Regions from separate parts of the Embleya australiensis genome, predicted to be linked through region 2. Evidence: predicted binding sites of a transcription regulator. Region 2 holds the regulator's gene; each other region holds the start of a gene.
What was found. Region 2 encodes HrcA, which represses chaperone genes, less so after heat shock. Its sites were predicted from a motif close to TTNGCACTCNGNNNNNCNGAGTGCNAA; they were not measured.
Positions count from the first base shown of each region.

Region 1: the regulator HrcA is predicted to act here: its motif matches at 5,025-5,051, upstream of groES (co-chaperone GroES).
Region 3: the regulator HrcA is predicted to act here: its motif matches at 6,193-6,219, upstream of groL (chaperonin GroEL).

Region 1 covers NZ_CP182422.1:4,582,233-4,591,624, forward strand. The annotation lists gene tsaB (tRNA (adenosine(37)-N6)-threonylcarbamoyltransferase complex dimerization subunit type 1 TsaB) at 1-683, shown strand, start outside; gene rimI (ribosomal protein S18-alanine N-acetyltransferase) at 723-1,211, shown strand; gene tsaD (tRNA (adenosine(37)-N6)-threonylcarbamoyltransferase complex transferase subunit TsaD) at 1,204-2,247, shown strand; gene ACMXN5_RS19975 (hypothetical protein) at 2,250-2,525, shown strand; gene ACMXN5_RS19980 (polysaccharide deacetylase family protein) at 2,814-3,707, shown strand; gene ACMXN5_RS19985 (class I SAM-dependent methyltransferase) at 3,726-4,958, opposite strand; gene groES (co-chaperone GroES) at 5,193-5,501, shown strand; gene groL (chaperonin GroEL) at 5,636-7,264, shown strand; gene ACMXN5_RS20000 (SDR family oxidoreductase) at 7,471-8,289, shown strand; gene ACMXN5_RS20005 (WhiB family transcriptional regulator) at 8,490-8,822, opposite strand; gene ACMXN5_RS20010 (response regulator transcription factor) at 9,372-9,392, shown strand, end outside.
Region 2 covers NZ_CP182422.1:2,404,170-2,413,561, reverse strand. The annotation lists gene ACMXN5_RS10045 (dynamin family protein) at 1-1,286, opposite strand, end outside; gene ACMXN5_RS10040 (phenylalanine 4-monooxygenase) at 1,584-2,477, shown strand; gene ACMXN5_RS10035 (Uma2 family endonuclease) at 2,594-3,163, shown strand; gene ACMXN5_RS10030 (WD40 repeat domain-containing protein) at 3,245-4,450, opposite strand; gene ACMXN5_RS10025 (DUF3097 domain-containing protein) at 4,513-5,343, opposite strand; gene ACMXN5_RS10020 (MBL fold metallo-hydrolase) at 5,373-6,128, opposite strand; gene hrcA (heat-inducible transcriptional repressor HrcA) at 6,279-7,295, shown strand; gene dnaJ (molecular chaperone DnaJ) at 7,298-8,431, shown strand; gene ACMXN5_RS10005 (NAD(P)H-dependent flavin oxidoreductase) at 9,259-9,392, shown strand, end outside.
Region 3 covers NZ_CP182422.1:3,242,214-3,251,605, reverse strand. The annotation lists gene ACMXN5_RS13755 (HD domain-containing protein) at 1-345, shown strand, start outside; gene ACMXN5_RS13750 (DUF4031 domain-containing protein) at 416-685, opposite strand; gene ACMXN5_RS13745 (hypothetical protein) at 765-1,148, shown strand; gene ACMXN5_RS13740 (ARPP-1 family domain-containing protein) at 1,112-2,119, opposite strand; gene ACMXN5_RS13735 (hypothetical protein) at 2,116-3,636, opposite strand; gene ACMXN5_RS13730 (Uma2 family endonuclease) at 3,916-4,227, opposite strand; gene groL (chaperonin GroEL) at 4,406-6,034, opposite strand; gene ACMXN5_RS13720 (cold-shock protein) at 7,858-8,061, opposite strand; gene ACMXN5_RS13715 (MoaD/ThiS family protein) at 8,483-8,761, opposite strand; gene thrC (threonine synthase) at 8,758-9,392, opposite strand, start outside.

The DNA.
Region 1 (9,392 bases), 2.2 Mb from region 2:
TGCTGCTGCTCGCCTTCGACACCGCCACCCCGGCCGTCACGGTCGCCCTCCACGACGATTCCCGCGTGCTCGCCGGTTCCACCCGGATCGACGCGCGCCGGCAGGGCGAGTTGCTCGCGCCCGGCATCGTCGACGTGCTCCGGGCGGCGGGACGCACCCGCGCCGAACTCACCGACATCGCGGTCGGCGTCGGCCCCGGGCCGTACACCGGCCTGCGGGTGGGCATCGTGACCGCGCTCGCGTTGGGCGACGCGCTCGGCATCCCCGTGCACGGCGTATGCACCCTGGACGCGCTCGCGTACGCGGCCGGCCGCGACGCCACGGTCGCCGGGCCGTTCACGGCCGCGACCGACGCGCGCCGCAAGGAGGTCTACTGGGCGCGCTACGACGACGCCCACACGCGCGTCGAGGGACCGTCGGTGGACCGCGCCGGCGACCTGGCCGCGACCGTCACCGCGCTGCCCGCCGTCGGCGCGGGCGCCGCGCTGTACCCGGACGCGTTCGCGGACGTGCGCGGCCCCGAACACCCGGACGCCGCCGCGCTCGCGGCGTTCGCCGTCGAACGCCTGACCGCCGGCCTCGCCCTGCTCCCGCCGGAGCCCCTCTACCTGCGCCGCCCCGACGCCCAGGTCCCCGCCGGCTACAAGGCCGTCACCCCCGCGGGGCCCCCGCCCGGGGCGTAGCCCGGCCGGGCCACGCCGGGCAGGGCCTAGACTTCCGGCATGGAATTCGGGTCTCGCCTGCGGCGGATGCGGTGGTGGGACATCGAGGCCGTGATGCGACTCGAGCACGAGTTGTTCGCCGAGGACGCGTGGTCGGCGGGGATGTTCTGGTCCGAGTTGTCGGAACCGGAGATGCGGCACTACGTGGTCGCCGAGGACGAGACGGGCACCCTGGCGGGATACGCCGGGCTCGCGGTGATCGGCGACGAGGGCGACGTGCAGACCATCGGGGTGCGCCGCGATCGGTGGGGCACGGGCCTGGGCGCGCTGCTGTTGACCGAACTGCTCGACCTGGCGGTGGCGCGCGGCTGCCGGGACGTACTGCTCGAGGTGCGGGTGGACAACGCCCGCGCGCAGGCGCTGTACGAGCGCTTCGGCTTCAAGGGGATCGGCGTGCGCCGGGGCTACTACCAGCCCGCCAACGTGGACGCGTTGGTGATGCGCTGCGATCTGAAGGAACGTCGGGAAGGAACGGCCACCGGTGGCTGACGAACCACTCGTCCTGGGCATCGAGACCTCGTGCGACGAGACCGGCATCGGCATCGTGCGCGGCACCACGCTGCTCGCCGACGCGGTCGCCTCCAGTGTCGACGAACACGCCCGGTTCGGCGGTGTGGTGCCCGAGGTCGCCAGCCGCGCGCACCTGGAGGCGATGGTGCCGACGGTGCGCCGCGCGCTCGCCGACGCGGGTGTCACGATGGGCGACATCGATGCGATCGCGGTCACCTCGGGTCCCGGCCTGGCGGGCGCGCTGCTGGTGGGCGTCGCCGCGGCCAAGGGCTACTCGGTCGCCCTCGACAAGCCGCTGTACGGCGTCAACCACCTGGCCTCGCACGTGTGCGTGGACCAGCTGGAGCACGGCAAGCTGCCCGAACCGTGCATGGCGTTGCTGGTCTCCGGTGGGCACTCCTCGCTGCTGCTCGTGCCCGACATCACCTCCGACGTGCGCCCGCTGGGGTCGACCATCGACGACGCGGCGGGCGAGGCGTTCGACAAGGTCGCGCGCGTGCTCGGACTCGGCTTCCCGGGCGGCCCGGTGATCGACCGGTGGGCGCGCGAGGGCGACCGCGCCGCGATCGCCTTCCCGCGCGGGCTGACCGGTCCGCGCGACGCGCCGTTCGACTTCTCCTTCTCCGGCCTCAAGACCTCGGTCGCGCGCTGGGTCGAGGCCCGGCAGCGGGCCGGGGAGAGCGTGCCGGTGGCGGACGTGGCGGCGTCCTTCCAGGAGGCGGTGGTCGACGTGCTGACCCGCAAGGCGATCCGGGCCTGCAAGGAGAACGGCGTCGAGCACCTGATGATGGGCGGCGGCGTGTCCGCCAACACCCGCCTGCGGGCGCTGGCGCAGGAGCGCTGCGACGCGGCCGGGATCGTGCTGCGCGTGCCGCGGCCGGGCCTGTGCACCGACAACGGCGCGATGGTCGCCGCGCTTGGCGCCGAGATGGTCGCCCGCGACCGGGCCCCCTCCACACTGTCCATCCCGGCCGACTCGTCGATGCCGGTCACGATCTCGCAGGCGGTGTCCTGACCATGGCGATCGCGGCGATGTGGGAGGCCAGGACCGAGTCCGGCGACGGTGCGGCGCTGGCCGCATGGGTGCACGAGGTGGCGCTGCCCGTCGTGGCCGGCGCGCCCGGCCTGGAGCGGATCGAGGTGTTCGCCGCCCCGGACGCACCCGACGGGGACCGCGTGGTGGTGATCGCGCTGTGGACCGGCCCGCCGGTGGCGCTGCCCGAGCCACCGGCCGCCCTGGTCGCCCGGCCGCCGCACACCTGGAACTTCGAACGGCTCAGCGTCGGCCCCTGAAGCCTCGGCGCCGCCCTCGCCCCGCCCGAGTCGGCGCAACACTCGACCCGCGTCCGACGAGGAGGCCATTCGCAAGCCGGACGTGGGTCGAGTGCCTTGGCTGATGGCTGCGTGCCGCCGCACGTGCCATTGGCCTTGCCGGGAGTGTGCCCAGCTCATCGGCTGCTCAACAGTCCTTCGACAGTCCCTTGAACAGGGCTTGTCCGGACCGTGACAGGCCGCCGCGCCGCGTAGCGTGGGCGCGGGTGGATCGGGCGAACGGTCCAGGCGACGGAAGGGCCGGCGACAGTGGCGCATGGAACGGTACAAAAGCGGCGAGGCGTATTCGCCTCGGTCGGCGTCGGCCTGGCCGGCGTACTGCTGCTCGCGCTGACCGGCTGTGGCGGCGGATCCGACGACACGTCGTCGGTGAAGGCGACCGAGGTACCCTCCGGCGGTACCTCGACCGCGGCCGCCAAACCGGCGCCCGCGGCCAAGCCGGACACCCCCGGCGCCGACCCCGCCACGCTCGCCGCGAAGTGGAACCTGAAGCCGTTCGCCGCGCCGCCGGCCCCGCCCGCGGACAAGCCGATCAAGGGAGGCGGGCCCAAGCCGCCGGTGGTGGAGAAGATCCCCACACAGGAGAAGATCGTGTTCATCACGATCGACGACGGCGCGGAGAAGGATCCCAAGTTCCTGGACATGATGCGGGACCTGCGCATCCCGGTGGCGATGTTCCTCAACGACACCTACGTGCGCCAGGACCCGGAATACTTCCGCAAGCTCCAGGACCTCGGCGCCACCGTGCAGAACCACACGCTCTCCCACCCCGACCTGAAGACCCTGGGCGCCGACGCGCAGAAGCACCAGATCTGCGGCCAACAGGACCGGCTCGGCGAGCTGTACGGCAAACGCCCGACGTTGTTCCGCCCGCCCTACGGCAACTGGAACGCGACCACGCAGACGGTGGCGGGCGGTTGCGGCGGAATCGGCGCGATCGTGAAGTGGCAGGAGTCGATGCAGATCAACGACATGCAGTACGCGGGGGAGAAGAAGCTGCACCCGGGCGACATCATCCTGGCCCACTTCCGCGGCCCGAGTGAGCTCAAGGGCACCACGATGACCGAGATGTTCGGCAACATGCTGCGCAAGATCCAGGCCCAGGGCTTCACGATCGCGCGCCTGGAGGACTACATCGGCTGAGGACCGCCCCGGCCCGGGTCACCCACCGCAGGGCACCGGGTGACCGATCAGCATCGTGGGCGCGCCCGCCACCCGGGTCAACAGCACCGTGGCCGCGTTCGGACCGGTGGGGCGGACCCGGCGGCGGACCTCCTCCGGCTCGACCGCAGAGCCGCGCTTCTTGACCGTCAGAGTGCCGACGCCGCGCTCGCGCAGCAGGGCCTTGAGCCGCTTGAGGTTGAACGGCAACACGTCGGTGATCTCGTACACGCTCGCGAACGCGGTGTGCACCAGCCGGTCCGAGGTCAGGTAGGCGATCGTCTCGTCCACCAGGTTGCCGTCCACCAACTCGCCGACCTCGGACACCAGATGGGCCCGGATCACCGCGCCGTCCGGCTCGTAGAGGTAGCGGCGCATCGGGCCCACCGGCGCCTGCCGGACCATCCCCGAGGCCAACTCGGCGCCGCCGGGCAACAGGGTGGCACGCAGACCGGCCCGGGCGAGCCCGCCCCACCACAACACCGCCTCCTTGACGTCGCCGCGGTCGGAGACCCACTCCGCCTCCATGCCGGCGGGCACGATCTCGTGCGGGATGCCGGGGGCCACCTTGGCCGCGCCGGCGGGGACGCGGGCGGCGAGGGTGCTCAGGAACGAGAAGGGCGGCGCGTACGACTCGGGGTCGAAGGTGCGACCGCGGGCGGTGCGCCGGGCCGGGTCGATCAGCGCCGCGTCGTAGCCGGACGGATCCACCTCGGTCGCGTCCGCGCACTCGACCGTGAGCAGGTCGGCCAGGCCCAGCGCCTCCGCGTTGGCCCGGGCCACCGCGCAGGTCGCCGGATCGAGGTCGACCGCGTGCACCGCGACCCCGGCGCGGGCCAGCGCGAGCGCGTCGCCGCCGATGCCGCAGCACAGGTCGATCGCCCGGCGGACGCCGGCCGCGGCCAGCCGGGCGGCCCGGTGGTCGGCCACCGAGGTCCGGGTGGACTGCTCCAGGCCGTTGGACGTGAAGAACATCCGGTCCGCGTCAGCCCCGAACTTGGCCCGGCCGCGCTGCCGCAACCGGGTCTGGGTGAGCGCGGCGGCGATCAACTCCGGCGGATGTTCCCGACGCAACCGGGTGGCCAGCGACAACTCGTCCGCGGCGTCGTGTTCGGCCAGCAGGTCGAGCAGGCAGCGGCCCTCGTCGGTCCGCAGCGCGGTGAGGGCTTCGATGGCGTCGGTGTGCACCCGGCCATTCTCGCCGAGCGCCCGGCCCCATCGATCCGCGCCCATCGGCATGAAGCCGGTCCCCGTAGATCCGCGCCCATTGGTATGAAGAACGCTCGCGACGCGCTGAATCTGGCACTCTGGTTGACGGAGTGCTAACCGCCACCTAGTGTCTGTGCTGGCACTCTCCCCATGAGTGTGCCAGTGCGATACGAGCAGGTCCGGCACCCGCGACGACGGATCTGTCCCATTCGCCGACAGACATTTTTCCGTGAGATCTCCGAAGGGGGAGGTCGCATCGTGACGACCGCCAACACCAAGGTTGCCATCAAGCCGCTCGAGGACCGCATCGTGGTTCAGACGCTTGAGGCCGAGCAGACCACCGCGTCGGGTCTCGTGATCCCGGACACCGCCAAGGAGAAGCCCCAGGAGGGCGTCGTCCTGGCCGTGGGCCCGGGTCGTTTCGAGGACGGTCAGCGTCTGCCGCTCGACGTCGCCGTCGGTGACACCGTGCTGTACAGCAAGTACGGCGGCACCGAGGTGAAGTACAACGGCGAGGAATACCTCGTTCTCTCGGCCCGCGACGTGCTCGCGATCATCGAGAAGTGACATCGCGCTGACGCGCCGGAACCGGTGACGGTTCGACGACCCCGCCCCGGATCGCCCTGCCCTCGCGGCCGGTGGACCCGGGGCGGAGTCGGTTGTACGACGTCGAAAAGCAACCTTTAAGGACGAAGACCCTCATGGCGAAGATCCTCCAGTTCGACGAGAAGGCCCGGCGGTCGCTGGAGCGCGGCGTCAACGCGCTGGCCGACACCGTCAAGGTCACGCTCGGCCCCAAGGGCCGCAACGTCGTGATCGACAAGAAGTTCGGTGCCCCGACCATCACCAACGACGGCGTGACCATCGCCCGTGAGGTGGAGCTCGAGGACGCGTACGAGAACCTTGGCGCGCAGCTCGCCAAGGAGGTCGCGACCAAGACCAACGACATCGCGGGTGACGGCACCACCACCGCGACGGTGCTCGCCCAGGCGCTGGTGCGCGAGGGTCTGCGCAACGTGGCCGCCGGCGCGGCCCCGATGGACCTGAAGAAGGGCATCGACCTCGCCGTCGCCGCCGTGTCCGAGCAGCTGCTCGGTACCGCCCGCGCGATCGACGGCAAGGAGGACATCGCCGCCGTCGCCGCGCTGTCCGCCCAGGACAAGCAGATCGGCGAGCTGATCGCCGAGGCCATGGACAAGGTCGGCAAGGACGGTGTGATCACCGTCGAGGAGTCCCAGACCATGGGTCTGGAGCTGGAGTTCGCCGAGGGCCTTCAGTTCGACAAGGGCTACCTGTCGCCCTACATGGTCACCGACCAGGAGCGTATGGAGGCCGTCCTCGACGACCCGTACATCCTGATCCACCAGGGCAAGATCTCGGCCATCGCCGAGCTGCTGCCGCTGCTGGAGAAGATCATCCAGGCCGGCGCGTCGAAGCCGCTGCTGATCGTGGCCGAGGACGTGGACGGCGAGGCGCTGTCCACCCTGGTCGTGAACAAGATCCGCGGCACCTTCAACGCGGTCGCGGTCAAGGCCCCGGGCTTCGGCGACCGCCGCAAGGCGATGCTGGAGGACATGGCGATCCTGACCGGCGGTCAGGTCATCGCCCCCGAGGTCGGCCTCAAGCTCGACCAGGTCGGCCTGGAGGTGCTGGGCAGCGCCCGTCGCATCACCATCACCAAGGACGCCACCACCCTGGTGGACGGCGCCGGCGACGGTGCCGCGATCGCCGACCGGGTCAAGCAGATCAAGCGTGAGATCGAGTCCACGGACTCCGACTGGGACCGCGAGAAGCTGCAGGAGCGGCTCGCGAAGCTGGCCGGCGGCGTGTGCGTGATCCGCGTGGGCGCGGCCACCGAGGTCGAGCTCAAGGAGAAGAAGCACCGTCTCGAGGACGCGGTCTCCGCGACCCGCGCGGCCATCGAGGAGGGCATCGTCGCCGGCGGCGGCACCGCCCTGGTGCACGCGGCCTCGGTGCTCGCGGAGAACCTGGGCCAGACCGGCGACATCGCGACCGGTGTCTCGGTCGTGCGTCGCGCCGTGGTCGAGCCGCTGCGCTGGATCGCCGAGAACGCGGGCCTCGAGGGCTACGTGATCGTCAACAAGGTGCAGGAGCTCGGTGTCGGGCACGGCTTCAACGCCGCGACCGGCGAGTACGGCAACCTGGTCGACTCGGGCGTCATCGACCCGGTCAAGGTGACCCGCTCCGCGCTGCAGAACGCCGCGTCGATCGCGTCGCTGCTGCTCACGACCGAGACCCTGGTCGTCGAGAAGCCGGCCGAGGAAGAGCCGGCCGGGCACAGCCACGGCGGCCACGGCCACTCGCACTAGTTCCACGCGCATCGGTTCCGCGCACGGGTAGCCCGCGCGCCGGTTCCACCCCGCACGTCCCCGACGGGCCCGACCGCATCCCCGCGGTCGGGCCCGTCGGCCTTTTCGCCGCCGGCCCGATCTGCGAGAGTGCCCGGAGCCCGATAACTGACGGACCGTCAGCCGCCGGGTGCGGCCGATCCCGTCGAGCAGCACGAAGGAGACACATGGGTACCTACGCGATCACCGGCGCGGCCTCCGGCCTGGGCGCCGCGACCAAGGCCCGGCTGGAGGCGGACGGGCACCGGGTGATCGGCGTCGACCTGCGCGACGCCGACGTCACCGTGGACCTGGGCACGGCCGAGGGTCGGGCCGAGGCGATCACGCGGGTCACCGAGCTGTCCGGCGGCGTGCTCGACGGCTTCGTGCCGTTCGCGGGCCTGGCCGCGGCCACCGGTCGGTCGGGCGGCCTGCTGGTGTCGGTGAACTACTTCGGCGCGATCGTGCTCCTGGAGGGGCTGCGTCCGCTGCTCGCCGCCGGTGATGGCCCCTCGGTCGTGCTGATCAGCTCGAACTCCACGACGGCGCAGCCGAACTGGCCGGTCGAGGTGGCCGAGTCGTGCCTGGCCGGGGACGAGGCGGGGGCGAGCGCGGCCGCCGAGGCGTTCGGCGAGTTCGCGGCGCTGCAGGCCTACCCCGCGACCAAGGCGGCGCTCGCCTGGTACGCCCGCACCCGGTGCGCCGAGTACATCGCCGACGGTATCCGGCTCAACGCGATCGCGCCGGGCCTGATCGAGACCCCGATGACGGCCGAGGGGCGCACGGACCCGCTGACCGCCGAGGGCATGGAGATGTTCCTGAACACCATCCCGGCCGGTCGCGGCGGCCGGCCCGAGGAGATCGCCGCGCTGGTGGCGTTCCTGCTCGGCGGCGAGTCGAGCTTCTTCGTCGGCTCCGTGGTCTTCTGCGACGGCGGCACCGACGCCTCCTTCCGGGGCAAGGACTGGCCGAAGGTGTGGGAGATGGACATGTCCGCCTTCCAATAACGGGCCGAACCCTCCCGCGCGTCCCGTGCCGACACGTGTCGCGCGACCGGCCCGTGTCGACGTTCGGCGGCCCGCCCCCTGGCTTGGGGGCGGGCCGCCGAACGTTTCACGATGGTGTTGTCGGGCGCCGCCGTCGGGGCGGGAGGCGAGGCGTGGGCGCCCGTGGGGTCGATGCGTGGAGGTCGTGGAGGTCGTGAAGATCAGTGCGTCACGGACGCGCCGCTCGCCGCGGCCGCCCGTTCCGCGGCGACCCCGTGCCGGCGGTCGCTGTCGAGTTCGACCCGTTCGTCCTCGGTGAGCCCGCCCCATACGCCATACGGCTCGCGCACCTTGAGCGCGTGCGTGGCGCACTGGCGACGGACCGGGCACCGCATGCAGACTTCCTTGGCCGAAGCCTCCCGGGCGACCCTGGCGGCGCCTCGCTCGCCTTCGGGGTGGAAGAACAGTGCGCTGTCGACTCCGCGACAGGCTGCCGACAGCTGCCAGTCCCACAGATCGGCGTTGGGGCCGGGGAGTCGCGAGAAATCAGCCATGACTCGTCCCTCTTGCTTATCGCGTACGAGTGATCGGTGAGCAGGGATGCCACCTCTGGTGCGGACCGTGCAGAACAGTCGTGATCAAGCGATCAGAAGTAGGTGCGACTGTGTCACGAAATGATCAGTTCCAATCCTAATTCCCACTTATGCATCGAATCCCGAAAAAATTACCCAGGCTGGGGTCCTTGGCAGGTGTATCGGGCTAATTGGGGTGATGTGGTGCGAATGGGTGTGGTGTGCATGGAGGGGCGTTCGGGGTTGGGAGCGGTGGGGACAGGGGTGTGCGGGGCGGCTGCCGGGTGGCGTGGGGCGGCCGGGCTTCACCCTTGCGTGTCCTTCGGGACGGTCGCCTCGTTGTGGTGGCGGCGGAGCGGAACTCCCCCCGTAACCCTTTCGAGTGATGCTCGTTGGGGTGGGTGAAGCGGTTGGCGACGAGGGCGGTCGGGACTGGATCCCGAGCCACCGACCCTCGGGGCCGCCGCAAAGGAAACGGTACGTACAGGCGTGGAGGCTCAACGTGACGCGGATCCACTGCGGAGGCCGGCGATGACGACCGTCCTGGTCTGC
Region 2 (9,392 bases):
AGCACTGCGCGCAGTTCGTCGGGGGTGTTCGCGCGTTCCAGGGCCCGATCGATCTCGTCCCGGGTGTAGCCCCACCACTGCGGGGCCATGCCGCCGACCGCCTGCTGGGCGCGCTGGGCGCCGGCGCCCAGCAGGCGCGCGGTCTCGCCGTGTTGGGCCCGGACGAAGGCGGCCATGTCGGCGATCCGCGCCTCGGCCAGCTCCGCCTCTTCGGCGTCGAGCCGCTGTTCGGCCAGCGTCACCTCGCGGCGCAACTCGTCGAGCAGGTCCTCGAGGAGTCGCAGCAGGTGGTCGGAGACCGCGACGATGCGCTGGCGCTGCATCAGGTCGCGCAGCCGGGCCACGGTGCGCGGAAACTCCTCCGCCCAGTGCTCCTGTTCGGGGCCGCGCAGCGGCCGTCCGGTGGCCAGTCGCACCACCGGTTCGGCGGCGACCGGTTCCAGGACCGGGTCGGGCACACCGAGCATCCGGGCGAACCGCTGTCGGACGTGGGCGAGCAGATCGTCCCGTTCGTCCTCGTCGATGTGGTCCATCTTGGTGACGAGGATGATGCAGCGGCGCAATTGTCCCGGATCGAGCGCATCGGTGAGGAATTCGGTCAGCGACACCGGCGACGGCGAGGTGGACGCGGTCAGTACGGCCGCCACGTCGGCGACGTCGCGCATCACCGCGCGCGTGATCTCCGTGTGACCTGCCCGGGCGTTGGTTCCGGGCGTGTCGATGATCACCAGGCCGTCGCGCAGCGCCGGTGCGGGGTGGCGGACTTCCAGGCTCTGCACCCGTGGGGCGATCGCCTCGTCGGCGGTGAGCAGGCGCAGGATGCCGGCGGTGTCCTCGGGGATCGGGGTGTCCGGCGCGAGGTGCGCGAGCATCCGGCCGAGCGGGCTGTCCGCCCCGGTGTAGCGCCCGGAGGGGTACACGTAGCGGATCCCGTGGCCGGTGAAGCGCACCTCGACGGAGAACTCCTCCCCGTGGGTGATCCTGGTCGCGGCGCCGGTGGTCGGCAGCGCCGACGTGGGCAGCAGGTCGTCGGCCAGCAGCGCGTTGACGAAGGTGCTCTTGCCGGCCGAGAACTCGCCGATCACCGCGAGGTAGTAGCGGTCGTCCCGGAGCCGGGTCTCGATCTCGCGGATGCGGGCGGTCAGTTCCCCGAGCCGTTCCTGGTCGCCGACGATGCGGCGGACCATCGCCAGTGCGAAGTCGAGATGGTCGGAGGTCTCGGTGAGTGCCTCGACCACCTCGCGTCGCCTCGCCCGATCCCCGGCGATGCCGTGTGAATCCACCACCGCGCGCCCCCTCTCGACGGTGCCCTCCCCGATGTACGGGCGATCCTGTCACGCGGGCGGGAATCCCGTCTCGGTCTGTGGACGGTGCGTTCGACGCGGCCGTCTGCACCCCTGTGCCCCTTGTGTGACGCCCGTCCGGATGATGCGATGAGGGCGTCGAGGCGATCCCTCGCAGCTGATTCCCGTTGCCGTGGCCCCCGACCCGATCGGTCTGAAAGGCATGAAAACGGCGCATACTGGTTGCGTGGGTGCCGCGACTTGTCCGGCGAGTCGATTCCGATGCGATCAGGAGATGGCATGTTCGAGGAGGCCCAGTATCTGGCCCCGGTCACCCGTAGGGCCGACGGCGGAGTCGAGGTCGAGCTGTCCCGCAGCCACCCGGGGTTCGCGGACGCGGTCTACCGCGAACGCCGGAACCGGATCGCGGCGCTGGCGCTGGACCACCACCGCGGCGACCCGATCCCGGAGGTCGAGTACACCGACGAGGAGCACGAGGTCTGGCGCCTGGTCTCCCGCGAGCTGTCCGCCTCGCACGCGGAGTACGCGGTCGCGGACTACCTGGACGGCGCCGCGCGCCTGAAGCTGCCGACCGAGCGGATCCCCCAGCTGGAGGAGGTCAGCGAGGCGCTGCAGCCGCTCACCGGCTTCCGCTACCTGCCCGCGGCCGGCCTGGTTCCGCTGCGCGACTTCTACGGGTCGCTGGCCGACTCCTACTTCCACTCCACGCAGTACATCCGCCACCACAGCGTCCCGCTGTACACCCCCGAGCCGGACGTCGTGCACGAGGTGATCGGCCACGCCAACATGCTCGCCTCGGACCGCTTCGCGGCGCTGTACCGGGTCGCGGGCGAGGCGGCCCGCCGGGTGGAGAGCCGCGAGGCGCTGGAGTTCGTCTCCAAGGTCTTCTGGTTCACCCTCGAATTCGGCGTCATGCACGAGGGCGGCGCGCTCAAGGCATACGGTGCCGGGATCCTGTCCTCCTACGGCGAGATCCGCGAGTTCCGCACCGTCGACATCCGCGACCTGGACCTGGTCGCGATGGGCACGATGCAATATGACATCACGCACTACCAGGACATCCTGTACGCCGCCCACTCGATGACCCAGCTGGAAGACGTCGTCGGCACCTTCTGGGCGGACTGCACCGACGACTCCATCGCCGCGCTCTCGGCCTCGGCGAAGACCCCGTAGGGCCGCCTCATGTAGTCGTTCACCCGTGCGGGTGACCGGAACGGAAACGTTCGGGTCACCCGCACGACGCGTCCCTATGCTCGCGTCGACTACGGAAGGGGTTGAGAATGTCTGCCATGGCACACGAGATCCCCGCGCAGGAAGACGTCATGCTCGACGGCTTCCTGGCGTTGGACACCCCCTTGGGCTTCCGCGCCGAGTTCATCGACGGGGACATCGTCGTGACACCACCGCCGATGGGGAATCACGAGCGCATCATCAGCGCGGTGGTTCGCCAGATCCTGAGCGGATCGGCCGTGCCGATGGATTTCTCCGGCGGCAAGGGATTGGTGGTGGCCGCCGGCGGGGGACTCGCCCGCAACCACGTCATCCCGGACGGCACGTTCGCGCCCGAGGACTTGGACCTGTTCCTGGACGCCGAATCGTGGATGCCGTGCGCCGGGGTTGCCCTGGTCCTGGAGGTGACGTCGTATCGCGCCGGCTTCGATCGTGAACAGAAGCGACGGGCCTATGCCCGCAGCGGCATTCCGCTGTACCTGCTCGTGGATCGAGAGCAGAGCAAGGTCACGCTCTTTCTGACGCCGAAGGGTGACGACTACCTGGAGGGTCACACCGGCCCCTTCGGCAAGCAGATCGATCTGCCCGCGCCGTTCTCGATGACATTGAGCACCAGCAGATTCGTCTGACGAGCCATGGGGCCGGGCGTCACCTTTCGAGTGGCGCCGTGCCGAAGCCGACGGGTTGTTCGGCGCGCCGGGGCGGATGCCCTACACACGTCGGACGAAGACTCGGCCGAAGTCGCCGCCGGTGGCCAGGAGGGTGCCGTCGGCGGAGAAGGCCAGGCGGCGGACGCGTTGTTCGTCGTGGCCGGGGAGGGCGACGGCGTCGCGCTCGCGCAGTTCCGCGTCGTACACGCACAGGGCGCTCGTACGACGACCGCCCACCGCGATCCGCCGGCCGTCCGGCGAGTAGGCCCACGCGTAGCAGGTCGCCCAGCCGTTCGGGTGGTGCGGATCACCGAGGTGCCAGACCGGCTCGCCGGTGTCGACCGAGATCGCGAACGGCCCGTGTACCCGGCCCCGGTTGACCAGGAGCAATGTCTCGCTCGGATCGAAGCCGAGGTCGCCGATCTCCCACTCCAGCGGCACCCGCGCGACCGAGCGGCCGGTGTCCACGTCCCACACCTCGACCTCGTTGGTCGGATCACCGCTCGCGTCCCGATGCCCGTACACCAGCCCGCGACTGACCCGCCACACCGCGAGCAGCCGACCCGAAGGGGACAGCGCGGCGCCCCGGCACTCGGTGGTCGGCGATCCGGTGGACACCTCGCAGACCGAGGCGCCGGCCGCGTCCAGGACGCGCACGCGGTCGTCGGCGTCGAAGACCACCAGCCGTTTCCGGGCCGCGTCCCAGGACGGTTGCACGATGTGCGGATTGAACCGGGCGTTCTCGAACTGCCGGTAATCGGCCAACGATTGCTCGTGCAGCGTGCCCAGGTCCAGTCGCCGGGTCGAGCCGCCGACGGTGTAGACCACGGCCGATCCGGTCGCGTCGAACAGCGCGGTGTCGATGCCGGTCGGCCGTTCGGCTGCGGGCACCGCGTACACCGTGCGGCGGACCCCGGTCGCCACGTCCACGAGCCGGATCGCGCCGTCGTAGGCGATCAGCACGGTGCGCCCGTCCGGATGCAGGTCCATGGCCCGGGACGAGGTCTTGCCCGGCGGCATGAACTCCAGCACCACCGGGTCCTCGGCCCCGCCCAGTCGCACGAACCCGGCGCGCATCGCCTTGCCCACCTCCCGGCGCAGCGCGATCACGGCGGCGGCCGGGTCGGCGAAGTCCTTGCGCGTCTCCCGAGCCGCCCCGTCACCCGAGCGGGCGGACCGGACGAACGTGGTGTCGAAGACGCCGAACAACCGATACTTCGGTCCGGCCGAGTCCGGCAATACGAGGGTGATCTCTTCCTGCGCCATCGCCGTACGGTAGCGCCGCAGGTCGCGCGCGGTGAGGGCCGGCCATCGCGTCGACCGGGGCCTCACCCCTCGGGCGGCGCCGTCACGAAGTCGATGAGTTCCTCGACCCGCCCGAGCAGGGCCGGTTCCAGGTCGCGGTACGAGTCGACCGCCGCGAGGATGCGGCGCCAGGCCGCGGGCGGGTTCACCGGCCAGCCGAGGGCCGCGCAGACGCCCTCCTTCCACGGGACGCCGCGCGGGACGTCCGGCCAGGCCGCGATGCCGACGGAGGCGGGGCGTACCGCCTGCCAGACGTCGATATAGGGGTGTCCCACCACCAGCACGTGGTCACCGCTCACCCGGCCCGCGATCCGGCTCTCCTTGGAGCCCGGTACCAGGTGGTCGACCAGCACGCCGAGGCGGCGACCCGGGCCCGGCGCGAACTCGCGGACCACGTCCGGGAGATCGTCGACGCCCTCCAGATACTCCACGACCACGCCCTCGATCCGCAGGTCGTCGCCCCACACCCGCTCGACCAACTCGGCGTCGTGGCGGCCCTCGACGTAGATCCGCCCGGCGCGTGCGACCCGGGCCCGGGTGCCCGGTACCGCGATCGAGCCCGACGCGGTGCGCCCCGGGGCACGGGCCGGACCGGGGGCGGTCGGTCGGACCAGGGTGACCACCTCGCCATCGATCAGGAACCCGCGCGGATCCATCGGGAACACCCGCAGCCGCCCGTGCCGATCCTCCAGCGTGACGGTGAAGCCCTCGGGGGTCTTCTCCACCCGGACCACCGCGCCGCAGAAGCCGGTGGACGCCTCCTCCACCACCAGATCGCGGTCGGCCGCGACCTCCGGGACGGGCTTGTCCTTCTTCCATCCCGGGATCAGCGACTCGGGTCCATAACTGCGCATGACCACGACGCTAGCCGGGTGACGGTACGTCAGTCCGGTACGACGCGCCCGGCGGCCACCTCGGCCAGCCAACGGTTCTGCCGGATCACGAACTCCTCGTCGACGACCGCGCCGTGTCCGGGCAGCCAGACACTCGCGTCCAACCCCCGCACCCGGGCCAGCGAATCGCTCCACTCGGCGGCGAACGCGTCCGAGCCGAAGACCGGCGGCCCGCTCTCCTCCACGATGTCCCCGGCGATCAGCACGCCGCAGTCCGGTACGTGGACGACCACGTCGTGGTCGGTGTGCCCACGACCGGGCGCGAACAGCACCACCTCGCGCCCGCCCAGATCCACGGTCACCGGCGTGCCCGTGGACACCGGGCGGGTCGGCGGCACGATCCGCGCCGCGCGCATCAGCTCCGGGTCGAACCCGTGGTGGATGCCGCTCGCCCGCCCGGCCTCGGCCCACCGCTCCAGGTACTCCGGCAGGTCCGCGTGGCCCCAGATCTCCGCGTCGGGGAAGGCGCGCAGCACCTCGTCGTTGCCGTAGCAGTGGTCGAAGTGACCGTGGGTGTTCACCACCGCGACCACCCGGTCGGGCAATCCGTGTCCGGGCAGTTCGCGGGCCAGCGAGGCCAGGATGTCGGCGGCCTCGTGGTCGTGCGAACCGGTGTCCACGAGCAGGATCCCGTCCCGCCCCGTGACGACCGCCACATTCAGTTCGAGGCCGGGCAACCGACGACGCAGTACGCCCGGCCCGATCGGCTCCCACGTGGCGTGTTTCGGCTGTTCGGCGCGTAGCATGCGTCAACCTTGGCACGGACGCAGGGGTACGGTCCGGATCGGGTGACCCGTACACTGGCACTCGGCGGGACGGAGTGCCAACCAGTGGGACGAACCACCGCCTACGCGACACGGCAACGGGTGGAAGAACGGGTCAGGGAGGTGCGCACCATGCTCGACGATCGGAAACAGGACGTGCTGCGTGCCATCGTGCAGGACTACGTGGCGACCCAGGAGCCGGTCGGCTCCAAGGCGCTCGCGGACCGACACAACCTCGGGGTCTCCCCGGCCACCATTCGCAACGACATGGCCGCGCTGGAGGAGGAGGGCTACATCACGCAGCCCCACACCAGCGCCGGCCGGGTGCCCACCGACAAGGGCTACCGGCTGTTCGTCGACCGGCTCGCGGGTGTCAAGCCGCTGTCCGGCGCCGAGCGCCGGGCGATCCAGACCTTCCTGGCCGGCGCGGTCGACCTGGACGACGTGGTGGGCCGTACGGTCCGGCTGCTCGCGCAGCTGACCCATCAGGTCGCCGTCGTGCAATACCCGTCGCTGACCCGCTCGACGATCCGGCACGTCGAGCTGCTCACCCTCGCGCCCACCCGGGTCATGCTGGTGCTGATCACCAGCACGGGCCGGGTCGAGCAGCGGGTGATGGACACGCCGGGCCCGGTCGGCGAGAACCTGCTCGCCGACGTCCGGGCGCGGCTGAACAGCCGCATCACCGGCAAGCGGTTCGCCGATGTGCCGTTGCTGGTCCAGGATCTCGCCGAGCCGTTCACCGCCGAGGAACGGCCGATCGTGGCGGACATCCTGGCCACCCTGCTCGACACCCTGGTCGAGCACAAGGAAGAGAAGGTCGTCCTGGCCGGGACGGCCAACCTGACCCGTTTCGGCATGGACTTCCCGAACACGATCCGCCCGGTCCTGGAAGCACTCGAGGAACACGTCGTACTGCTGCGGCTGTTGGGCGAGGCGACCGACCCGGGCATGGTCGTGCGGATCGGACACGAGAACATGCACGAAGGACTGGCCGCGACCTCGGTGGTCGCCGTCGGATACGGCAGTGGGCAGGAAACACTGGCGAAGCTCGGAGTACTCGGGCCGACCCGGATGGACTACCCCGGAACGATGGGAGCGGTGCGCGCCGTGGCACGGTACGTCGGACAGATCCTCGCGGAGTCGTAGAGTTGGCTACCGATTACTACGAGGTCCTCGGGGTACGGCGCGACGCCACCCCGGAGGAAATCAAGAAGGCCTTCCGCCGGCTCGCTCGGGAGCTGCACCCGGACGTCAATCCGGACCCGAAGACGCAGGACCGGTTCAAGGAGATCAACAACGCCTACGAGGTCCTTTCGGACCCGCAGAAGCGTCAGATGTACGACCTCGGCGGCGACCCGCTGTCCTCCGGGGGCGGCGGGGGCGGTGGTGGCTTCGGCCAGGCCGGCTTCGGGTTCAGCGACATCATGGACGCGTTCTTCGGCCAGGCCAGCCAGCGCGGACCGCGCTCGCGCACGCGCCGCGGCCAGGACGCGATGATCCGGATCGAGATCACCCTCGAAGAGGCCGCGTTCGGCACCACCCGGGAGATCCAGGTGGACACCGCCGTCACGTGCAACACGTGCAACGGCGAGGGCGCGGCTCCGGGCACCACGGCGCAGACCTGCGACATGTGCCGCGGGCGGGGCGAGGTCAGCCAGGTCACCAAGTCGTTCCTGGGCCAGGTCATGACGTCGCGGCCGTGTCCGCAGTGTCAGGGCTTCGGCACCGTGGTCCCGCACCCGTGCCCCGAGTGCGCGGGCGACGGCCGCATCCGCGCGCGGCGCACGCTCACCGTCAAGATCCCGGCGGGCGTGGACAGCGGTACGCGGATCCAGCTCGCGGGCGAGGGCGAGGTCGGTCCCGGCGGCGGCCCGGCGGGCGATCTGTACGTGGAGATCGTCGAGGTCGCGCACGCCACCTTCCAGCGGCGCGGCGACGACCTGCACTGCACGGTCACCATCCCGATGACGGCGGCGTCGCTCGGCACCAAGGTGCCGCTGCAGACGCTGGACGGCACGGAGGAGATCGACATCCGCCCGGGCACCCAGTCGGGCCAGTCGATCCCGCTGCACGGGCGGGGCATCACCCACCTGCGCGGCGGCGGCCGCGGCGACCTGGTCGTGCACGTCGAGGTGCAAACGCCGAACAAGCTCGACCCGGAGCAGGAGGAACTGCTCCGCCGCCTGGCCAAACTACGCGGCGAGGAACGCCCGTCGGGACAATTCACACCGGGCCAACAGGGCCTGTTCTCCCGCCTGAAGGACGCCTTCAACGGCCGGTAGCGGGCGGGGTACGGGTGCGGTTGAGCGCGGCGGCGCGCCGTGACGTCGCCCTCAGGCGCCGGACGGGCCGGGACTCGGCCGCGTCCGGCGCTATGGGGCCGCCTGCGGCGAGCGTCCTCGAACGCCGGACGGGCTGGACCCGACCGCGCCCGGTAACCGGGCCCGGCCACACGAAGCGGTCACGGCACACTTTGGCCGCGTGACACCGGGGCCGATCAGGGCCGTGGACCGAGCCGTCAACGGTGTGTGGGGCTCGGGGACTGCGGTGCGTCGGCGGGGCGGGTGCGTTGGTCGGCGAAATCCGGCCGAGGAACGGGGAGCAGGAAGGCGCTCGGGCCGGGTTCTCCGGCGGCCTCACCGAGTGGGCCGGGTGTTCCGGCTTCCGCTGCGCTTTTGGCTGCGGGTGGCGGCCCATCACCGACTCCGACCCGCCCCGCACCGGCCACCCGCAACCGCAAGCGCAACGCGCGCCGAACACGCCCGACCCACCCGGAAGGGACCTCGGAGAACCCGACCCGGCCACCCACCCGCTCCCTGCTGCCGGCCGGGTTTGCCGAGCAGTGCGCCCGCCTCGCCGGAAGCCCCATGTCTCGGAGCCCCGCACGCCGGCGGCGGCCCATCTCCGACTCTGGCCGGCCGCGCGCCGGCCACCCGCAACCGGAGGCGTGACGTGACCGCTCCGCGGCCCCGCGTCGCCGGGTTCGTGTACCGGCGGCCGCTATCGCGCCGCCCGCCGGGTCCGTGGGTGGGGTTCGGTTCGGGGGAGGTCGGGGGCGCCTAGGCTTGGGTTGGTTGTGGGTGTGCCGTCGATCGAGGGAACGGGGAGCATGATGGCGACGAACGTCGATCCGACCCGGCTGACCGAACTGCCGATCGTGCAGGCGCCGATGGCCGGGGCCGGCGGGCCCGCGTTGGCGGCGGCGGTTACCCGTGTCGGGGGGCTCGGGTTTTTGGCGGCCGG
Region 3 (9,392 bases), 840 kb from region 2:
CCGGCCCTGGTGGCCGAGACGGCGCGCCTGGTCCGGGTGACCGCCGAGCACGCGCCCGGCGAGCACGACCACAATGCCCACGTGTTGTGCGATGCCGACCTGGCCATCCTGGCCGCCGACCGGGAGCGCTACGAGGCGTACACCGCGGCGGTGCGCGAGGAGTACGCGTTCGTCCCGGACGAGGCGTTCCGCGCCGCCCGGGCCGCCGTACTGCGCGACCTGATGTCGCTGCCCCGGCTGTTCCACACCCGCCTGGGCGCGGCGCGCTACGAGGAGGCGGCCCGCTTCAACATGCGTGCCGAACTGGAGCGCCTGGAAGGCAGCATCCCGCGCCAGCAGTCCTGAACCCGGTCCGCCGGATCCCGTCCCGAGCCCCGGCTCGGCGCCCGGGACCCGCGGCGCGCCCGGCCGGGGGTCAGCGCGGGCTGTACCGCTTGCGCCGCCGCAACCCCGCGCGGGTCAGCCGGACCACCAGCTCCCGGCTGGAGACCGGCTCGGCTCCCCGCTCCAGCGCGAGGGCGTACAGATCGGCCGGCACGTCGTAGTGGTCCCGGTCGAACGCGCGTTCCGGCGCGCCGAGTTCGCGCGCGAATTCGTGCAGTTCGGCATGCGAGACGTCACTGACCAGGTGCGACCACAGCCGCCCGCGCCCGGGCCAGGCCGGGGGATCGATGAGAAGTGCCACGCGCTCGATTCTCGTACACATCCGGCTCCGCCGTGATCGGGCGCCCGCCGGACCCGCCGTGATCACCCACACTGGGCACATGAGCAAGGATCCCACCGACGTCGCCCTGCTGACCGCCCGCGCCCTGGTCCTGGCCGACCTGCGCACGCACGGCGCCGAGACCCCCGAGACGGTGACCGTCGTCGAGCACGCCCTGGTCGAGCGCAAGTGGTGGGTCGAGCAGTGGCCCGACGGTGCCGCCTACGTGCCCGGCCTGGTCGGCCAGGACGTGCAGGAGGCGCTGGCCGAGCAGGGCCGGGTGTGGCCGCCGTGCCCGCTGCACGACGACCACCCGCTCTACCTCGAACCCGAACTCGGCGAGGACCCGCACTGGGTCTGCGAGCGGGCCGGCACCGTGATCGCCCCGCTCGGCGCGCTGACCTCGACTCAGCCGCCGAACGAGCGCGCGGTCAAGGACGCGTAGATCGGCCGGTCGGCGCCCACCGCGTACGCGCCGACCCAGCCCTCGCCCTCGGCCCGACCCACGGTGACCCCGGCGTGGGCGACCTCCCGGGTCGTGGTCACCACCTGGTCGGCGCCGGCGCCCAGGGCCGCCTCGGCTCGCCGCTGCTCCTCGGCGTCGGCGGCCCGCAGTGCCTCGGCGAGCACGTCGTACGGGTCCCCGGCCGCCGCGCCGTCGCCGCCGGGCAGGGTCAGGACGGTCCGACTCGGCGGCGGGTCGCCCGGGTCGTGCAGGCCGTGGCGGATCGCCTCCGCGCCGTAGCAGAACCGGATCAGCGGCGCCCACATCGCCGACCAGTACGCCCGCGAGGGCGCCCGCTCGATCCCGGCGACCTCGCCGTCGAGCAGCACCACCGCGCCGACCTGGTCCGGCACGCACTCGAACTCGGCGACGAAGCCCTCCAGTTCGAGGGCGTAGTGCTTCGTGAACAGCGCCAGGTTGCCGGTCTCGGCGAGCCCGGCGGAGGCGTTGAACCGCTGTACGGCCGGCCACAGCCGGCTGTACCCGTCCGCGTCGGCACTCGCCGAGGCGGCGGCGCGCAGCGTGAGCGGCAACACGGCGAGCGGCTGCGGCCCCGCAGGGATCAGTCCGGGCTGGGTCTGCTGCACGCACATCGCCGCGTCGAACGCCAGCTCGCCCGAGGGCTCGACCAGCGCGGCCCGGGGCATCGCGTGGTCCTGCGCGCTGCGCTCGACGAGCACCGCGAGGTGACACGGGACCAGCGCGACATGCGGGCTGTGGTTGACGAAGGTGAGCGTGCCGTAGCCGCTGGTGCCGATCCACAGGTCGGTGGGCACGGTGACGGTCGGCGCGTCGACGGTGTCGCCGAGCAGCGGCAGCACCTGCATCCGACCGACGCTCTGCACCCGCCCGAGGGCGCAGTCGGCCAGCAGGTCGCCGATCGGCAGCGTGTCGTGGGCGAGGGTGGTCATGCGGTCACCTCCGGGTGGGCCAGGCGCAGCAGCGCGGGTATGGCGGCGGTCGGGTCGGCGGCCAACATCAGTCGGCACCAGGCGAGTTCGAGGGCTTCGGGACGGTGGACGGGGGCGAGCGGCAGGCCCGGCGCGTAGCCGCGCAGGCCGGCCGCCTCGGCGGCGAGGACGGGGGAGAGCTGGACCACCGGCACCGCGACGCCGAGGGTGCGCGCCGCGTCGAGCACCTGGGCGAATCGGCCGGCGGGCGCGTTCTCGTAGCCGTCGCCGACCACCACGATCAGCTCCGCGCCGGTACGCAGCGCGGCGACCAGGGCCTCGGCGGCGGCGGTCGGGCCGGCGGGGTGGACCAGCCGGCCGTCCGGGACGCCGCCGATCCACACGTCGTGGCAGGTGCCCGCCGCCGCCCGCAGTGCGTCGCGCAGGGCGAGCACGGCGGCGATCGGCCGGAGCGGCTGGTCGGTGCCGCCGCGCATGGAGGCGGAACCGTCCAGGACGAGGGCGACCCGGCGGCCGGCCAGGTCGAGCCCGGCCGCGGTGCGCGCGGCGCGCCGGTCGAGCGCGGCGGCGACCTCGGCGGTCATGCCCTCGGCGAACGCGTACAGGTAGAGCCGGACCGCGTCGTAGCGATCCGGGTCGACGTCGACCGCCACGCCCGCCCGAGCGGCCTGCCGCTGTCCGGCCAGCCGCTGTCCGACGGTGAGCCGGGCGGCGGTCAGCTCCAGGACGCGGGCCGGCTTCTCGTGCGGGTGGTACCGGCCGCGCAGCCCCTCCAGGGTTTCGAGCGGCAGCGCGGCGCCCGCGTCCAGGTCGGTGCGGGCGGCCCGATACGCGACCGGGAGCGGCAGCGTGTACGGACCCTCGGCGCCCAGCACGAACGCGACGCACTCGCGCACCGCGGCGGGATCGGCCCGGTCGGCGGCCCAGCGGTCGATCTCGCGGGCGAGGATGCGGTGTTCCTTCGGGTCGAGTTCGCCTCCGGCGAGTCGTTTGGTCAGGATCGCGCGCAGGATGCCGCTCAGCCGCAGACCCCACGCGTGCCGCAGGGCGCCGGCCAGCTTGTCCCGGTAGCGCACCGACCACAGTTCCAGGGAGGTGGAGCCGAGCACGGTGCGCAGGATCAGTCGGCGCACCCGCGCGTTGTTCACCCGCCGCTCGGCCAGCATGGCGAACAGCTTGAGCCGGCGCGGCACGGTCAGCGCGGCGACCGCGGCGCGGACGGCGTCGCCGTCGTGCTCGTGCGCGGGTGTGCCGAGCAGGTGCAACACGCCGAGCTGCCGGCTGCGGTCGGTGGCCCCGGGGGAGCACACCAGGCCCGCGTACAGCCGCCGGTCCAGCGCGGCCATCGCCCGGTGCGCGTCCTCTTCGAGGGCGAGGTGCTCGTCGCGGGTGTTGTAGAAGGAGGCCCGTCCGGTCGCGGCCACGGCGACGTCCAGGAAACGCACGACGGTGGCGGCGGCCTCGGCACGGGCGGGGTTGTCGGCGCTGAGCGCGCGCACGATCTCGGTCTCGGTCATCGAAATGGGCTCCCCCGTGGGCACCCGGGGCAGGTCGCGGGTCCGGTGTCGATCTCGGTACGTAGCCGGGACCGCTTCCAACCCATCGGAAACGGCACTGTACGAACACGCAGTTCCCCGGGTGCGATGGCGCGCGACTTCGGGCAGGTCACGGGTCCCGGATAGGGATTCGAACCCCAAGCACCCCAAAAGCGCTTGTACGCCAAGACAGAAGGAACACGTAGTTCCCGAAGTCGCCTCACGAGCCTACGAGCGAGCGACCGGCGATGCCGGCGAATATCACCGCGGCGGGAAGCCTGAGGTGTCCAACTCGATCCCGAAGGGATCGGGGATGACGACCGAGCCGCCGAAATCGACACGTTGCACCCGCTGATAGACCTTGCCGTCGGGCTCGGAGTACAGCGTTGCCGCCGGGCCGTCCTTGTCCCACCGATCGACGAGCAGGTAGAGCGGAATCGGTCCGTGTGCGTACGCCCGCAGCTTGTCGACGCGGTCGATGCTCGCATTGCTCGGGGAGGTGATCTCGGCGACGAGAAGAATCCGATGCGCCGGTGTCGGCGTGGCCACGTCTTCCCGAGCCATCACCACCAGGTCGGCCGCCCGGAGACCATTTCAGGGTAAGTCGCCTGTGCCACTCGAACGAGCGAACACGCTTCGAACAGTGGTGGAAGGGCCCGCAGGGACGCGAAAGAGGCGGCCCCCCCGAAGGGGACCGCCTCTTTCGTGGAGCTACCGACCGGGTGGGTCGGGACTGCCGATCCTCAGCGGATCAGAAGTCCATGCCGCCCATGTCCGGGGCGCCGCCGCCGGCCGGAGCGGCGTTCTTCTCCGGCTTGTCGGCGATGACGGCCTCGGTGGTCAGGAACAGCGCGGCGATCGACGCGGCGTTCTGCAGCGCGGAACGGGTGACCTTCGCCGGGTCGATGATGCCCTCGGCGATGAGGTCCACGTAGTCGCCGGTCGCGGCGTTGAGGCCGTGACCCGGGGTCAGGTTGCGCACCTTCTCCACAACCACGCCACCCTCGAGGCCGGCGTTGACCGCGATCTGCTTGAGCGGGGCCTCGACGGCCAGGCGCACGATGTTCGCGCCGGTGGCCTCGTCGCCGTCCAGGTCGAGCTTGTCGAACGCGATGGTGGACGCCTGGAGCAGGGCCACGCCACCACCGGCGACGATGCCCTCCTCGACGGCGGCCTTCGCGTTGCGCACCGCGTCCTCGATGCGGTGCTTGCGCTCCTTGAGCTCGACCTCGGTCGCGGCACCGGCCTTGATGACCGCCACGCCGCCCGCGAGCTTCGCCAGGCGCTCCTGGAGCTTCTCGCGGTCGTAGTCCGAGTCGGAGTTCTCGATCTCGGCGCGGATCTGGTTGACCCGACCCGCGACCTGGTCCGAGTCACCGGCGCCGTCGACGATGGTGGTCTCGTCCTTGGTGACGACGACCTTGCGGGCGCGGCCGAGGAGTTCGAGACCGGCGGTGTCGAGCTTGAGGCCGACCTCCTCGGAGATGACCTGGCCACCGGTGAGGATGGCGATGTCGCCGAGCATGGCCTTGCGACGGTCGCCGAAGCCCGGAGCCTTGACGGCGACGGACTTGAAGGTGCCGCGGATCTTGTTCACGACGAGCGTGGCCAGGGCCTCGCCCTCGACGTCCTCGGAGATGATCATGAGCGGCTTGCCCGACTGCATGACCTTCTCGAGGAGCGGGAGGAGGTCCTTCACCGAGGTGATCTTCGAGTTGACGATGAGCACGTAGGCGTCTTCGAGGACGGCCTCCATGCGCTCCATGTCGGTCGCGAAGTAGGGCGAGATGTAGCCCTTGTCGAAGCGCATGCCCTCGGTGAGCTCGAGCTCGAGACCGAAGGTGTTGCTCTCCTCGACGGTGATGACGCCTTCCTTGCCGACCTTGTCCATGGCCTCGGCGATCATCTCGCCGATCAGGGGGTCAGCGGCGGAGATCGAGGCGGTGGAGGCGATCTGCTCCTTCGTCTCGACGTCCTTCGCGAGCGCGAGCAGCTGCTCGGAGACGGCCTCGACGGCCTTCTCGATGCCACGCTTGAGGGCCATCGGGTTCGCGCCGGCGGCCACGTTGCGCAGGCCCTCGCGGACGAGCGCCTGGGCGAGGACGGTCGCGGTCGTCGTACCGTCACCGGCGACGTCGTCCGTCTTCTTGGCGACCTCCTTGACCAGCTCGGCGCCGATCTTTTCGTACGGGTCCTCGAGCTCGATCTCCTTGGCGATGCTCACACCATCGTTGGTGATGGTGGGCGCACCCCACTTCTTCTCGAGCACGACGTTGCGGCCCTTGGGGCCCAGCGTGACCTTGACGGCGTCGGCGAGCTGGTTCATCCCGCGCTCGAGGCCGCGGCGCGCTTCCTCGTTGAACGCGATGATCTTGGCCATGTGGTGAAGTCCTCCCAGAACGGGGGTGAGTGCCGGACCGCACAGGTGCCCGCGACGGACGACCCGACCACCGCGAGGATCCCTCCCTCACGGGTGCCGAGCCTCACCGGCCCGGTCCGTTTCTGTCACTCTCACATCCAGAGTGCTAACGCCAATGATTAGCACTCGGCCATGCCGAGTGCAAGCGCAACGGGCGAGTCCAAGGCCCCCCACTCCACACCCGCGCGTGTCACACACCCCACCCCCACGCCCACCCGACCCCGCATCGCAGCCCATCCACATGCCACCCACCCCGACCTCGGCCACCCCGACACGGCTTCGCGCGTGCCGCGCACACCCCACCGGGTTCGGCCGCCGCCCACCGCACGGCGCCCGCCCCGCCTGCCCCGGGGCGGGCCGGAATCGGCGCTTCCCGGCCACCGCGCCACCCGTGCCCGCACGGGACGGGGTGCGCCGCCTGCGCCCCCCGGGTTGCGGGCGCCCGCCGACGCCAGGCTGCCCGCCACGGTTTCGGCGGCAGGCCCGGATCGGGGATCCCGGCCGCCGAGCCCGCCCGCACCCGTGCGGGACGGGGTGTGCGCCTGTGCCCCCGCGTTGTGGACGCCGCGCCCGCCGCCGCCCGGGTGCCCGTCCGGCACGGTTTCGGCGGCGGGCCCGGGTCGGAGTTCCCGGCCGCCGAGCCCGCCCGCACCCGTGCGGGACGGGTGTGCCCACACCGGGTTTCGGGTGCCGCGTCCGCGTGCACGGCGCCGGGCCGGGGGCCGGCCCGGATCGGGAGTCCCGGCCGCTGGGTCTGCGGTGGTTGCGTGGTCCGTGTTCGGGGCGCCGCCCGTGCCCGCACGGTCGAGGTGTGCCGCCGGTGTCCATGCCGGGCTTGAGTGCCGCGCCGGCCCGCGCCGCGTCGGCCCACGCCGGGTCCGCCCGCACCGGCCCTGGCCGCGTTGCCCGCGCCCGCCCGGGGCCGGGTGTGCCGCGTGTGTCCATGCCGGGTTTGGGTGCCGCGGCTGCGCCATGTTGGCTCGCGCCCGCGCAGATCCGGGTGTGTCGCCTGTGCGTGCACCGGGTTCGGGCACCGCGCCCGCCCCACGTCCGCCGGTGCGTGCGCGACCGTGGCGGTTGGGTGGCTCGGGCCCTGGGCATTGCCCGCACCCGGACGGGTTCGGATGTGCCGCCCCTGGGCCCACCTCGGGTTCGGGTGTTATGCCCGCCCTGGCTCACGCCGGGGCGTCTGTGGCCATGCCGAGTTCGGGTGTGGTGCCTGTTGCACGCCGGTCTGCCCGCCGCTGCGCCTGCGTCGGGTCCGGTCGGGGTGCCTGTGGTTGCGCGGGGTTGCGTGGCGGGCTCGGCTGCGTTGGTTGCCTGTACCGCCGTACCGGCGCCGGCGATACCCCGCGGCCGCTTCGCCTCGCGCCGCCTGTCCGGCCCCGGTCGGCGCTCCCGCATGCCGCCGCCCGCCGAACCCGCACCTGCCGCGCCCACGCCGCGCTGCCCCGACCCGGCGCCCCACCCGCCCGCGCCGCGCCGCCCGCCCCGGCCCCGGCCCGCGCTCCGCCGCACCCGTACCCGCACCTACTGTGCCCGCGCCGCGCTGCCCCGGCCCGGCGCCCCGCGCCGCGCTGCGCCGCCCGTCCGGCCCCGGCCCGCGTTCCGCCGCACCCGTGCGTCCCGCCGCCGCCCGTGCAACGACCGGGGCCCGGCCCCCGCTTGGCGGGAAGGCCGGGCCCCGGTCATTGATCCGACAGGATCGGGCGCGTTATGTGCCGCGATGTGTCGTGCAGTCCGTGTGTGGACCGTTTCAAGCAGAGGAGCGCATGGCTCCCGGTTCAGGCGGTGACGCGGACCATGTCGGCCTGCGGCCCCTTCTGCCCCTGCGAGATCTCGAACTCGACTCGCTGCCCCTCCTCGAGCGTCCGGTACCCGTCCATCTGGATCGCGCTGTAGTGGACGAAAACGTCCGCCCCACCGTCGACCGCGATGAAGCCGTACCCCTTCTCCGCGTTGAACCACTTGACGGCGCCCTGAGCCATTCCTAACTCCCCTGTTACTGGCCCTTTCACGGATACTGCACGCCGCAGCTCCGGGTTCGTATCCAGAAGGACCCGGCCCTCTGCTACGACCGCGGCTGAATGTATCCGGACGGATGCCCGGAGCAACAGGTCAATCGGACGAGAATTCCCGAGCGAATAAAACTCGCATTCCTCGCGAGTCTCCGAAAAAGCCGTATTTCAATTCACCAGGAAAACGACTTTCCACACATATCGGATGTGATCCCGACCACGGGTTTACCGACGCGCCGCCGCCAAAGACGGGAAATGGAGCCGGTTAAACCCGGGTTACGCACAACCTTCGGCAGGAACGAAGAAATCCGCCGAGCGGTGCTCGCGCGGCGGATTTCCCGGTTCCGTTTCGTGCCCGATCGAGGAAGATCGGGACGCTCGGCCTATCGCGTCAGCAACCCCCGGCGACCGCCGGGATGATCGAAACGGTGCCCTTGTCGGGGATCGCCGTGGCGAGCCCGTCGGCGAAGCGCACGTCCTCGTCCTCCACGTACAGATTCACAAAGCGACGCAGCTTGCCCTCGTCGTCGAGGATGCGTGCGCGAATTCCGGCGTGGGCCTTTTCCAGGGAGTCCAGGACCTCGGCGAGCGTGGTGCCCTCGGCGGACACCTCCGCCGCCCCACCCGTGTAGGTGCGCAGGATGGTCGGGATGCGAACGGAGACGCTCATGCGAGGCCGGCCTTTCGGAAGGAGTCCAGGGTGGGTCGAATGGTCGCGGTGGGTCCGGTCGTCGGCGTGACCGCGTCCAACGTCTTGAGGCCGTCGCCCGTGTTGAGCACGACCGTCTCGGCGTCCGGGTCCAGCGCGCCGGACTCGAGCAGCTTGCGCAGGCAGCCCACGGTGACCCCGCCCGCGGTCTCGCCGAAGATGCCCTCGGTACGCGCGAGCAGCTTCATCGCCTCGACCACCTCGACGTCGTTCACGTCCTCCACCGCGCCGCCCGTGCGCTTGCACACGTCGAGCACGTAGGGGCCGTCGGCGGGATTGCCGATCGCGAGCGACTTGGCGATCGTGTCCGGCCGCACCGGGCGGATCACGTCGTGCCCGGCCTTCCACGCGGCGGCCACCGGGGAGCACCCCGTCGCCTGGGCGCCGAAGATCCTGTACGGCGCGTCCTCTACCAGACCCAGCGCGATCAACTCGCGGAAACCCTTGTCGATCTTGGTCAGCTGCGACCCCGACGCGATGGGGATGACGATCTGCTCCGGCAGTTTCCAGCCGAGTTGTTCCGCGATCTCATAGGCGAGCGTCTTGGAACCCTCGCCGTAGTAGGGCCGCAGGTTGACGTTGACGAAGCCCC